One region of the Mesorhizobium sp. LCM 4576 genome, then DNA from elsewhere that is predicted to be linked to it. Evidence: predicted binding sites of a transcription regulator. Region 1 holds the regulator's gene; each other region holds the start of a gene.
The links. The regulator LexA, encoded in region 1, represses DNA repair genes until DNA is damaged. The targets are predictions, from matches to a motif close to TGTTCNNNNTGTGTTCNG.
Positions count from the first base shown of each region.

Region 2: a site for LexA is predicted at 963-980, ahead of LCM4576_RS26590 (PA0069 family radical SAM protein). Genes of this name have one in related genera too.
Region 3: a site for LexA is predicted at 956-973, ahead of LCM4576_RS28830 (ATP-dependent helicase). Genes of this name have one in related genera too.
Region 4: a site for LexA is predicted at 1,654-1,671, ahead of LCM4576_RS37170 (ImuA family protein). Genes of this name have one in related genera too.

Region 1 is NZ_MDDT01000004.1:160,342-164,575, reverse strand. Features, by position in the region: gene trpC (indole-3-glycerol phosphate synthase TrpC) at 1-508, shown strand, start outside; gene moaC (cyclic pyranopterin monophosphate synthase MoaC) at 510-986, shown strand; gene glp (gephyrin-like molybdotransferase Glp) at 986-2,191, shown strand; gene lexA (transcriptional repressor LexA) at 2,308-3,048, shown strand; gene LCM4576_RS00985 (ComEC/Rec2 family competence protein) at 3,042-4,234, opposite strand, start outside.
Region 2 is NZ_MDDT01000057.1:172,497-175,163, reverse strand. Features, by position in the region: gene LCM4576_RS26600 (GFA family protein) at 1-347, shown strand, start outside; gene LCM4576_RS26595 (glycosyltransferase) at 403-906, opposite strand; gene LCM4576_RS26590 (PA0069 family radical SAM protein) at 1,055-2,209, shown strand; gene LCM4576_RS26585 (ribonuclease HII) at 2,404-2,667, shown strand, end outside.
Region 3 is NZ_MDDT01000057.1:649,795-651,887, reverse strand. Features, by position in the region: gene LCM4576_RS28840 (LysR substrate-binding domain-containing protein) at 1-48, shown strand, start outside; gene LCM4576_RS28835 (hypothetical protein) at 377-559, opposite strand; gene LCM4576_RS36950 (hypothetical protein) at 711-878, shown strand; gene LCM4576_RS28830 (ATP-dependent helicase) at 999-2,093, shown strand, end outside.
Region 4 is NZ_MDDT01000022.1:16,030-19,343, reverse strand. Features, by position in the region: gene LCM4576_RS12375 (DUF6504 family protein) at 1-698, opposite strand, end outside; gene LCM4576_RS37170 (ImuA family protein) at 640-1,632, opposite strand; gene LCM4576_RS12365 (metallopeptidase family protein) at 1,815-2,252, shown strand; gene LCM4576_RS12360 (DUF1737 domain-containing protein) at 2,420-2,626, opposite strand; gene LCM4576_RS12355 (CoA ester lyase) at 2,697-3,314, opposite strand, start outside.

The DNA of each region.
Region 1 (4,234 bases):
CGCGCCGGAATTCCTGACGGCGGCGCGGGCAGCGGTACGCTTGCCGGCCCTGCGCAAGGATTTCCTGTTCGATCCCTACCAGGTCTACGAAGCGCGCGCCTGGGGCGCCGACGCGATCCTGATCATCATGGCGAGCGTCGACGACACGCTGGCCAGGGACCTCGAAGCGACCGCCTTCGAGCTCGGCATGGACGCTCTGATCGAGGTGCATGACGAGGCTGAAATGGAGCGTGCGCTAAAATTGTCGTCGCGGCTGATCGGCATCAACAACCGCAATCTGCGGACCTTCGAGACCAGCCTTGAGACTTCCGAACGGTTGGCGCCGATGGTGCCGGCGAACCGGCTGCTGGTCGGCGAAAGCGGCATCTTCACGCATCAGGATTGCCGCCGGCTGGAGAAGAGCAAGATCGGCACCTTCCTGGTCGGCGAGAGCCTGATGCGACAGGCCGATGTGGCCGCGGCAACCGAGCTTCTGCTGACGGGCAAGGCAGCGGCCGAGGCCGTCTGATATGGCCCTCACCCATCTCGGCGCCAAGGGCGAAGCCAACATGGTCGATGTCGGCGACAAGGCCGAGACGACGCGCACGGCGATCGCCGAAGGCGTTGTCTCCATGCAACCTGAAACGCTGGAGATGATTCTTGCTGGCGACGCCAAGAAAGGCGACGTGCTGGGCACAGCGCGTATCGCCGGCATCATGGCCGCGAAGAAGACGCATGAGCTGATCCCGCTTTGCCATCCGCTGCTTCTCACCAAAGTGGCCGTCGAGATCGAGCCGGACCGCACGCTGCCCGGCCTCAGGGTCACCGCGCTCGCCCGTGTCACCGGCAAGACCGGCGTGGAGATGGAGGCGCTGACCGCCGCCTCGGTCGCTTGCCTCACCATTTACGACATGGCCAAGGCGGCGGACCGCGGCATGGTGATTTCCGGTATCCGGCTGGTCGAGAAGACCGGCGGCAAGTCGGGCGATTACAAGGTGGATGCCTGATGGCTTTGGTTCCGGTCGCCGAAGCGCTCGAACGCCTGCTCGATGGCGCAGCACCTTTGCCGGGCGAAAGCATTCCGCTGGCGGATGCAGCCGCGCGGGTCCTGGCGGAACCGGTCGTGGCGCTGCGCACGCAGCCGCCCTTCAACGCCTCCGCCATGGACGGCTACGCCGCGCGCGCCGCCGACGTCGCTTCGGCGCCGGCGCAACTCGAAGTCATAGGCACGGCGCCTGCCGGCCGCGGCTTTTCCGGGACCGTCGGCGAAGGCCAGGCCGTGCGCATCTTCACCGGCGCGCCGCTGCCTGAAGGCGCCGACACCATCGTCATTCAGGAAAACGTCCGCGATCGCGGCAATGGCAGGATCGAGGTCACGGAACCGACCGCGAAAGCACGCAACGTACGCCGCCGCGGGCTCGACTTCGGTGAGGGCGACGTGCTGCTCGAAAAGGGCCGCGTGCTCGATGCGGCAGCCCTTTCGCTGGCCGCCTCGGCCAACCATCCCGCCCTGAATGTCGTACGCCGGCCGCTGGTCGCAATCATCGCCACCGGCGATGAACTGCTGCCCCCGGGCAGCGCGCTCGGCCCCGATCAGATCATTTCGTCGAATGCATATGGCGTCGCCGCCGCCGCCCAGTCGGTCGGCGCACGTGCGCTCGATCTCGGCATCGCCGCCGACCGCAAGGAGGCGATCGCCGCGTTGGTCAGGAAAGCGGTCGAGGCGAATGCCGATGTCATCGTCACGCTCGGCGGCGCCTCCGTCGGCGACCACGACCTGATCCATGACGTGCTGACCGGCGAAGGCATGCAGCTCGACTTCTGGAAGATCGCCATGCGCCCCGGCAAACCTCTGATGTTCGGCCGGCTTGGCAATGTCCGCTGCATCGGCCTGCCCGGCAACCCGGTGGCCAGCATCGTCTGCTCGCAGCTTTTCCTGAAGCCTCTGCTTGCCCGGCTCGGCGGCCGCGACCACAGGCAGGACGTGCGGGTGGCCCGGCTGGGCGCCGCGATGCAGGCCAACGACCTCAGGCAGGACTATGTGCGCGCCGTCGTGCGCGAGGACGCCGGCACGCTGATTGCGACTCCCTTCAGCATCCAGGACTCCTCGATGCTCAGAATGCTCGCCGACGCCAACGGCCTGATCGTGCGCGAGCCTTTCGCGCCGGCAGCCGAAACCGGCGCCGAATGCAGCGTTCTGATGTTACGCTAAACAAAACGTCAACAAATTCACTAAACTTTAAACGGTTGCGGAACACAACTGGAACAGATAGTGTTTGTTCTGGGTTTGTTTTTCTGATTCTGGTTTCAGAACCCGTGGGGGCCGCCATGCTGACGCGCAAACAACATGAACTTCTGATGTTCATCCACGAAAGGCTGAAGGAAAGCGGGATTCCGCCGTCTTTCGACGAGATGAAGGAAGCGCTCGACCTCGCCTCCAAGTCCGGCATCCACCGGCTGATCACGGCGCTGGAGGAACGCGGCTTCATTCGCCGGCTACCGAACCGGGCGCGAGCGCTGGAAGTGTTGCGGCTGCCCGACTCGATCGCCCCCGGCCTCAATGCAGCGAAGAAGTTTTCGCCGAGCGTCATCCAGGGAAGCCTGGGTCAGAACAATCTCAACCGTCAGATCAAGCCGGCTGCGCCATCGCGCGCCCCGACGCCAAGCAATGACGACGATGCCGGGTCCGCCGTATCCATTCCGGTGATGGGCCGCATCGCCGCCGGCGTGCCGATCGACGCCATCCAGCACCAGACGCATTCGATCACAGTGCCGCCGGACATGATCGCCGGCGGCGAGCATTACGCGCTGGAGGTCAAGGGCGACTCGATGATAGAAGCCGGCATCTTCGACGGCGACACCGTCATCATCCGCAACGCCAACACGGCAAGCCCGGGCGAGATCGTGGTCGCGCTGGTCGATGACGAGGAAGCGACGCTCAAGCGCTTCCGCCGCAAGGGCGCCTCGATCGCGTTGGAGGCCGCCAACCCGGCCTACGAGACCCGCATCTTCGGGCCGGACCGGGTCAAGGTGCAGGGCAAGCTTGTTGGGTTGATCCGCCGCTACTGATCCGGTTGCGAAGGTTTCGCATCCGCCCGCTCAGGCTTTTGATAAGGCGGCAGTCCTCTCGCCTCGCGAGTATATTTCCGCTGCTCGTGCCAGGGCCGATATGGCTCTTCCACAGCATAGCGGACGGCCGGCCGCGCGGTTGCCGATTGCGGATCGAAGAAGACGGCGGCGCTGCCGTCGCGCGCCAGCTGCCGCTTGGTGACGACAAGCACGCGCGGATCGTAGCAAGGATTGTAGGCGGTGGCGTCGTTGATGACGATGAGATCAGCGAAGCCGCAGGCAGGCCGGGCACTGTCGCGGTTTTCAGCGAGTGCGACGATGGCGCCGGATGGATGCCGGCCGATGCAGAGATCACCCGTACAGTAGAACGGCGAGCCGGGCGGCAGGTCGACGGGATCGGCGATGTCCAGCGCATCTTTGGCAAACGTCTCCGGCGGCACGATTGTCTCGGCTTTCAGCGCCCGTTTCCAGTTGTCGGTGGTGAACTCGTTGGAACGTTCGCGATTGACGGCAAGCTCGCCGCCGCCGATCGGCATCGCCACCAGATGCGCGTCCTCGGAAATGAGTACATCCGGCGTGCGGACATGCGGAATGGCCAGCAGCGCGGCGAGCGCAAAGGGAACGGCGGCAAGCCTCAGCCAGGTGGTGGCCATCGTCGCGATCACCAGCGCGACCGTCGCCAGCAGCACCGACTGGATCGAGATCAGCCCGACGGCGTCGACCGGTGAGCGCTCGGAGATCCACGACGAAATGGCGATCATCGCCGTCAGCCCCTTGCCCATGACAAAGAGGAACGGACCGTCGAAGCCGAAGGGCATGGCCAGTGCGCTCAGCACGGCGAACGGCATGACGATCAGCGAGACGATCGGCATGACCGCCAGGTTGGCGAGCAGGCTGAGCGGCGACACGCGCTGGAAATGCCAGATCGCAAACAGTAATGTCGCGCTGCCCGCGATGAGCGACGTCACGGCGGCGCCACCCACACCGACCGCCAGTTTTCGCGACAGGAACCCGAGCAACGAACGTTTTGCCGGCGGCGCGGTCGTTTTGCCGGCGCGATAGTCGGCAAAGCCGGCATAGGCGCCGACCAGGGCGGCGGTGGCGGCGAAGGACATCTGGAAGCTCGGGCCGACCACTTCGTGCGGCGAGACGAGGATCACCGCGATTGCCGAGATCGCCAGGTTGC
Region 2 (2,667 bases), on a different contig from region 1:
AAATTCGCGCCTGCCAGTGCTCCTTCTGCACACGCCATGGCTCGCGCGCGGCCGCCGACCCGAACGGCAGGCTGGTTATCTCGGTCGCGGACAGGGATCGCTTCCAGGTCTACCGCTTCGGCCTGCGCACCGCCGACTATCTCGTCTGCCGCGACTGCGGCGTCTATGTCGCGGCAATCGCCGGTCAGGGCGACGACGCCACGGCGGTCGTCATCGTCAACGCGCTCGACGATCGCGCGTCGTTCTCGRGCGAGCCGGTCGCCGTCTGGTTCGACACCGAGACGCGCGAGRAGCGCCTGGCCAGGCGCCGCAGTGCCTGGATGCCGGTTGAGATCGAGGGGATCTGACTGGGCTGGGTTGCGCTTCTTCCTTCTCCCCTTGTGGGAGAAGGGAGAGCCGGCCTTACTTCGGCGGCGCCACCCAGATTTCGGCGTTCAACCGCCTGGTCGCCAGGCCGCGCGCCAGGGCTTCAGCGCTGCGCGCGCTCTTTGCCAAGGCCGATGCCTGGCGCTTGCTTATAACAAGGCCTTCGGCCAGCGCCCGGTTGCCCGAAAAGACGCGGGCCAGGAATGGCGCCCGATCGGCGCGGGCGCGTGAAAAGCGCGCCGGCATAGTCTGCTTCGCCGTGTGCGCCACGACCTCGTCGATCCAGCCTTCGGCGAGCCGGGCGCCGGGTTCCAGAAGCAGCAGCCAATCGCCTTTGGCCTGGCCGATGCCCACGGCGATCCCGCCGGTCACATAATGACAGCCGGCATGCTCCGCCACCCGATGCGTCTGGTCGGTCGAGCCTTGATCGCAGACGATCACGTCGCGCACCACGCCTTCGACCGCGCCGCCGACCAGCGAGGCGAGCGTGCGGGCAAGACCCTCCTCGTCGTTCAAGGTTTCGATGAGAACGCTGAGCATATCAGCCGAATAGCGGAAAGCGCGGCGAAGCGCCAGTTGGGCGCTCCAAGCGAAAAAGTTCTTGCTTTGTTCTCATCGGTAAAATAGGAATAGTTTCATGAACAYAGCGATTCGACAGCCTGCCGACAGTCCTTGGGAGAGGGCGAAAATGGAACAGATCGTACGCGCCGATATTGCTGCTTTCGGAGCAGGACGAGCCGAGATGGCAAATGCGATGATCGAGCAGAGCGGCATGCGCGTGCGGCCCGATCGCAATCGCGGCCGTTCGGCCGGCATCAACCCGTCCGGCCGGTTCGAGCCGGTCAGCCGACATGTGTTCGACGACGGCTGGAACTCGCTGGAGGAACTGCCGCCGTTCAAGACGGAAGTGCAGGTCGAAAAGCCGCGCACGATCATCACGCGCAACGAGTCGCCCGACATTTCCTTCGACCGTTCGATCAACCCCTATCGCGGCTGCGAGCATGGCTGCGTCTATTGCTTCGCCCGGCCGACGCATGCCTTCATGGGCCTGTCGCCGGGGCTCGATTTCGAATCGAAGCTGTTCGCCAAGCCGGACGCGGCGCGCATGCTGGACCGGGAATTGTCGAAGCCGGGCTATCTGCCGCGCACGATCGCCATCGGCACCAACACCGATCCCTACCAGCCGATCGAGAAACAATACCGGATCATGCGCGAGATCCTGGAAGTGCTGGAGGCGCGCGGCCATCCGGTCGGCATCGTGACGAAGTCTGCACTGGTGACGCGCGACATCGACATCCTGTCGCGCATGGCCGAGCGCGGCCTTGCAAAAGTGGCGCTGTCGGTGACGACGATGGACCGCATGCTGGCCCGCACCATGGAGCCGCGCGCGTCGACGCCGACGAAGCGGCTGGAGGCGATCAGGCAGCTTTCGGATGCCGGCATTCCGGCATCCGTGATGGTGGCGCCGATCATCCCGGGTCTCAATGATCCGGAGATGGAACGCATCCTCGATTCGYCCAGAGCCGCGGGCGCCAGGGAGGCCGGCTACGTCATCCTGCGCCTGCCGCTCGAAGTGGCGCCGATCTTCAAGGACTGGCTGTTGCGGCATTATCCGGACCGCTATCGCCATGTGATGTCGCTGATCCGTTCGATGCGCGACGGCAAGGATTACGATTCGGAATGGGGCAAGCGCATGAAGGGCGCCGGCCCCTATGCCTGGCAGATCGGCCGACGCTTCGAGATCGCCGCCAAGCGGCTGGGCCTCAATATCGAGCGACGGCAGCTTCGCACCGACCACTTCGTCGCAGGCTCCGGCGCCGGCGAGCAACTGATGCTGCTTTGACTTGGGTGCCGGCCATGACGGGCCGGTGCCAAGCACTTCCAGACACAGCGATTTTCCGTCTGGAATTGTCACTTGTTCGAAATTCCGTCCGGCCCTTGTCCCCCGGCCGTGAGACGGTGCCTTCCCGGTCCGACGCCCCATCCGACCCGGAAGGACTTGCGGAGAATCGGAGCCGATGCGAACCTCGCCGCACCATGGCTCGCGCGCGTTCCGATTCTCCGCTTCTCTTTGAAATGGTCGAGAAGCCCGACTTCTCGATCGAGACGAAGGCGATGGCCGACGGGCTGTGGCCGGTCGCCGGCATGGATGAGGCAGGCCGCGGTCCGCTCGCCGGTCCGGTGGTGGCCGCCGCGGTGGTGCTCAATCCCGCCAACATCCCGGAAGGCCTCGACGATTCCAAACGCCTCACCCATTTGCAGCGAGAGGCGCTGTTCCTCAAGATTCTCGGCACTGCGCTC
Region 3 (2,093 bases), on a different contig from region 1:
GACGTCGAGATCGCCGGCGGACAGCAGGYCCGCTCGGCGCTGGCGTGAGAGCCAGGATTGCCGCCTACCAGCGTTGGRGCACTTCTTGCTCGACGCCTCCAGTACCCAACCGTCGGCACCGGTCGCCACTTCGTGCATCAAGACACGACATCCAAGGCACGCGAAGGCGGACCCCGGCGGATTTCAGGATTTTTCAGTGATCTTTCCGCTTATAGCCGGCTACCGCGATCACGCCATGACGCAACGTCGAGACTCAGCTATGTTGGATCGTGCGGCGGGCCRGATTTTCCCGCTTGGCCGGCGCTACCCAGCTTCCTCCCAAGCAGCGCCGGCCTTCTTCGTTTCAGGCCGACAACAATTGAACCCGCCCCCTGCCCTATTGCTTCGGCGCTGTACCCTGCTGGTCTCCGCCGGTGGTCGATTTCGGCACCGGGTTCTTGTCGACCTGAGGGTTCCGGTTGACTTCATCGCCCGGTGCCTTGGTGGGCTGCACGCTGTTGTCGCAGGCGGCGAGCACGAGCCCTGCCGCGAGAGCCAGCAGTACAGGAAGTTTCTTCATGACGACCTCCTCTCGTTCGCCCCTTTCATGAAGGGCAAACGAGGCGATAGCGGTTTGGTTGCGTGGACGGTGGTTGCGTAGGCGGGTGGGAACCAACAAGCCCGCGTCCGGTTGAAATCCCGAGCCAATCGAACGCAACGAGGAACTGATCATGGTCCGCCTTCTGCTTGCCGGCCTTTTTGCCTACACCGCCTATCGCGTTGCCGTGAGGATCATCGACGAGGTGCCGGGAAACGTCGCGCCGCTGGATATGCCGAGCGACGAAAGGCGCAGGCTACGGCGGCAGTCGGCCGCGATGGGGGTGGAACCGAAGCGGTAGTTGCCTCGGGGGCAAGGTAGCCGCGTAATCCCCTCTCCGGCCGCTTCGCGGCCACCTCTCCCCGCTCGCGCGGGGCGAGGAAATTATTGCGAACAAAGCGGAAACGATGCTTGATGGGCGATGAACATCGCCGCCCATGATTCGTCCTTCGAGACGCCCGCCTATCTTGCCCGGCTGAATGACGAGCAGCGGCTGGCGGTCGTGCATGGCGACGGCAAGGTGACGACGCCGCTGCTGGTGATCGCCGGCGCCGGCTCGGGCAAGACCAACACGCTGGCGCATCGCGTCGCCCATCTCATCGTCAAGGGCGCCGATCCGCGCCGCATCCTTTTGATGACCTTCTCGCGTCGCGCCGCGGCCGAGATGGCCAAGCGCGTCGAGCGCATTGCCGGCGAGGTGCTCGGCCGTGACGCGGCGGTCATCGCCGACGCACTGGCCTGGGCAGGCACGTTCCACGGCATCGGCGCAAGGCTGTTGCGCGATTATGCCGAGCAGATCGGGCTCGATCCCGCCTTCACCATCCATGATCGCGAGGATTCGGCCGACCTGATGAACCTTGCCCGGCACGAGCTGGGATTCTCGAAAACCGAAAGCCGTTTCCCGACCAAAGGCACCTGCCTACAGATCTATTCACGGGCCGTGAATGCGCAGGCGCCGCTTGGCGAAGTGRTGGGCTCCGCCTTCCCCTGGTGCGCGGCATGGGCCGACCAGCTCAAGGAGCTGTTCGCGGCCTACGTCGAGGCCAAGCAGGCGCAGAACGTGCTCGATTACGACGACCTCCTGCTCTACTGGGCGCAGATGGCGGCCGAGCCCGAGATCGCCGCGCATCTCGCTTCCCGCTTCGACCATGTGCTGGTCGACGAATACCAGGACACCAACCGGCTGCAGGCCTCGATCCTTTTGGCGCTGAAACCGGATGGCGCCGGGCTCACCGTGGTGGGCGACGACGCGCAGTCGATCTATTCCTTCCGCGCCGCAGAAGTGCGCAACATCCTCGACTTTCCGAAACAATTCGCAAGGCCCGCCGAGATCGTCATGCTGGAGCGCAATTACCGCTCGACAGAGACGATCCTGGCCGCCGCCAACAGGGTGATCGGCGAGGCGAGCGAGCGCTTCACCAAGAATCTGTGGACCGAGCGCCGGTCCTCGCACAAGCCGCAACTGGTCAGCGTGCGCGATGAGGCCGAGCAGGCCAACTATGTCTGCCAGGCGATC
Region 4 (3,314 bases), on a different contig from region 1:
GCCAGCCGGCTCACCAGCCGCTCGATGTCGTCGGTGAGCATGACCGGCTCGGCAAGATGGCGCTCGACCGAGAGCGGCGCGACGGGAAGGCGCGGCGACACGGCCTCATCGAGACGGCCGAGCGCCTGGTCGAGGCGCAGAAGAAGAGAGGCGCCGAAGCGGCGGGCGAGCGGCGCGCGGGGTGCTGCCATCACCGCGCCGGCGGTGCGCAGGCCCACACTTTCCAGGCCGGTACGGGTCTCCGGCGCGATGCGCAGCGCCGACAGCGGCAGCGGCGAAAGCAGCGCCTCCTCCTCGCCGCCGGCCACGATGCGGTCGCCATGGAAGCGCGCTGCCGCCCAGGCGGCGCCCGGCGTGGAGGCGAGGCCTGCGCGGACATCGAAACCCTGCTGGAAGAAGCGGGTGAGAATCTCGTCCTGCATGGCGCGCTCGCCGCCGAACAGATGCGTGCAGCCGGTGACGTCGAGGAACAGCCCGTCCTCGGCGTCGATCGCCACCAGCGGCGTGTAGCGGTCGCACCAGTCGGCAAGGCCTTCGAGCAGGCGGCGGTCGGCTTCCGGGTCGGCCTCGACCACATCGATCGAAGGATGCATGGCGCGGGCATCGGCAATGCCCATGCCACGCTTCAATTTGAGCGCCTCAGCCCGCTCGTCGAGGGCTGCGATGCGCTGGGTGTTGTTGTCGCGATGGCTGATCACCAGAGGCAGATGATGCGAGGGCCGGGAACGCCAGGACCGCCCCAGACGCTGACGCAGGATCCGCTCCGCGCTGAGATGCGGGAACCACAGCGACAGAATTCTCTGTTCTTTCTGCAAAAGCGTGCTCATTTGGGTTCCACTCCAGTGTGAATTGTCCGGGCAGGGCCGTGCGGCTCTTGCCGATATCGACTTTGAAGGCGGGGCGGCCGATCGAGCCGGCGAGCGGCCCGGCGACCGTCTCGCGGCTGGCCGCCGGCGCTGCCGAAACGATGAGGCGCACAGGGGCGGCGGTGGGGTCGGCCGCGCCGGCCTGGCGCAGCAAAAGCACCGGCCTGCCGGCATTTTGCGCCCGCGCGTGCAACCGCCGCGTGGCGGTGAGGTCGAGCCGTTGCGGACTGCCGCGGATCTCGAGGATGACCGCGGCGAAGGCGGTCATGCGGGCGGCCTCCTCGGCGATCCACAGCGCGTCGAGCAGCTTCGGCGCCTCGGAAAACAGCAATTGCTCCGGCTCGATGCCGAACAAAGCGTGAAGGCCTCTGGCATAGGGAAGGCCTGCCTCGTGGAAGATTTCCGCCGTGCCGACCCAGAGAATCGGCAGGCCCTGCCTTTCCTTGAGGATCAGGCTCACGAGCGACAGCGCGAAGCCGGCGACGGTGCCGGCATCGCGGGTCTCCAGGCCATGGATCTCGCTGAGCGCCGCCCTGGGCAGGCCGCCGCCAAGGGCGGTGTCGAGGCGTTCGATGCCGGTGCGCAGGAAGGCGTCCGCCGCAGCCACGGCGAGYCCACGCCGGACAAGCGTCATGTCCAACCTGGCAGCATCGAGAGGCGCGCCAGGCGCCGGCGCCTGCAGGCGCTCGGGCAGCGTTCCTTCGATCTTCGCGATCTGGCGGCGCAGGGCAAAAACAGTGTCCCGCGCCACGGCGCTCATCGCCATGACGTTCACTTCCGCAGCAATTGTTCCTGTTATGTTCTTATAGATTCCAGAGGGCCCCGGAAGAGTCAAGCGGAGTCACAAGGAATTTATTCCTTCACTCTTTACCCTCGGGAAAGCCCGCCAGCCGGCTCATTTGCCTCTATCGGCGCGAAAGCCTATATGCCTGGATCAAAGGACATTTCATGGCCCGCATCTACAAGACCCGCACCTGGCACGACCAGCTCTCGCCGTCGATGGACGAGATGGAGCTTCTGGCGCTGGAGACCTATGCCCATCTGCCGGAAGAGTTCCGCCAGCTCACCGGCGAGATCGTCATCCAGATCGCCGATTTTCRGACCGACGAGATCATGGACGACCTGTCGCTGGAGACGCCCTTCGACCTGCTCGGCCTGTTCGAGGGGCGCGGCATCGCCGAGCGCTGGAACCCGCAGACCGGCGAGGGGCCGAACCGCATCACGCTCTACCGCCGCGCCATCCTCGACTACTGGGCCGAGAACGAGGAGACGCTGGGCGACATCGTCACCCATGTGCTGATCCACGAGATCGGCCACCATTTCGGCCTGTCGGACGATGACATGGAGCGGATCGAGGAGGCGGCCGAGCAGGCGGCAGCGGGCTAAAGCACCTCGTCATCCGCATCGTTCTTCGCGGCGACTCCCCCTCATCCGGCCGCTTCGCGYCCACCTTCCCCGGTGGGGAGAAGAGGTTGGCGCCGGCGCCGACCGCCTCCTCTCCCCTCGGGGAGAGGTCAGCCGAGCGAAGCGGAGGCTGGGTGAGGGGGCGTCGCCTACCAGTCGCTGAGCTTGGTGTCGGCCGTGTATTCCTGGCCTTCGACATCCTTCACCACGGCCTGGCCGCAGCGCATCGACTTGGTCTTCTTGTCATAGGCGTAGGTCGGCGAGCCGAACAGGTGCCAGCCCTTGTTCAGCGCCGCCGTCACCTTGTGGCAGAAGGTGGCGTCGTCCGGGCCGGTGAGGAAGCGGTAGAGTTTCATGGATCTGTCCTGTCGTGCCTAAGCTGTTATGACCGGGCGGAAAGCCGGGCCTGAAAACGCGCCCGGCGCATCATGCGCCGATGATCGCGGCCTTCGCCAGAAGTTTCTCGGCTTCCGCCAGATGCAGCCGCTCGACCATCTTGCCATCCAGCGCAATCACCCCCTTGCCGGCATTTTCGGGCTGCGCGAACGCATCCCGGATGGCGCGGGCCCCGGCCAGCGCCTCCGCCGACGGCGAAAAGGCGCGGTTCGCCGGCTCGATCTGGGCAGGGTGGATCAGCGACTTGCCGTCAAAGCCCATGGCGGCGGCCTCGGCGCATTCGCGGGCAAAGGCGTCGAGGTCGCGAAAATCATTAGCGACGCCGTCGATGACGTCGAGGCCGCCGGCGCGAGCGGCGAGCACCAGCTGCATCAGCCAGGGCATCAGATAGCGCCGGTCCGCCAGGATGCCGGTCGCCTTCACCAGGTCATTCGTTCCGGTAACGAAACAATTGAGGCGTGCCGCCGGATCGCGGCCAAGCTCGGCGATGGCGCCGATGTTGAGCAGCGCTCTGGGCGTCTCGACCATCGCCCATAGTTTCACGCTGTCCGGCGCGAAATTGTCGTCGAGCAGGTCGCCCGCTTCCAGGATGTCGCGCGGCGTGCCGATCTTGGGCAGTAGAATGCCGTCGGGCTCGGCCTTGGCCAC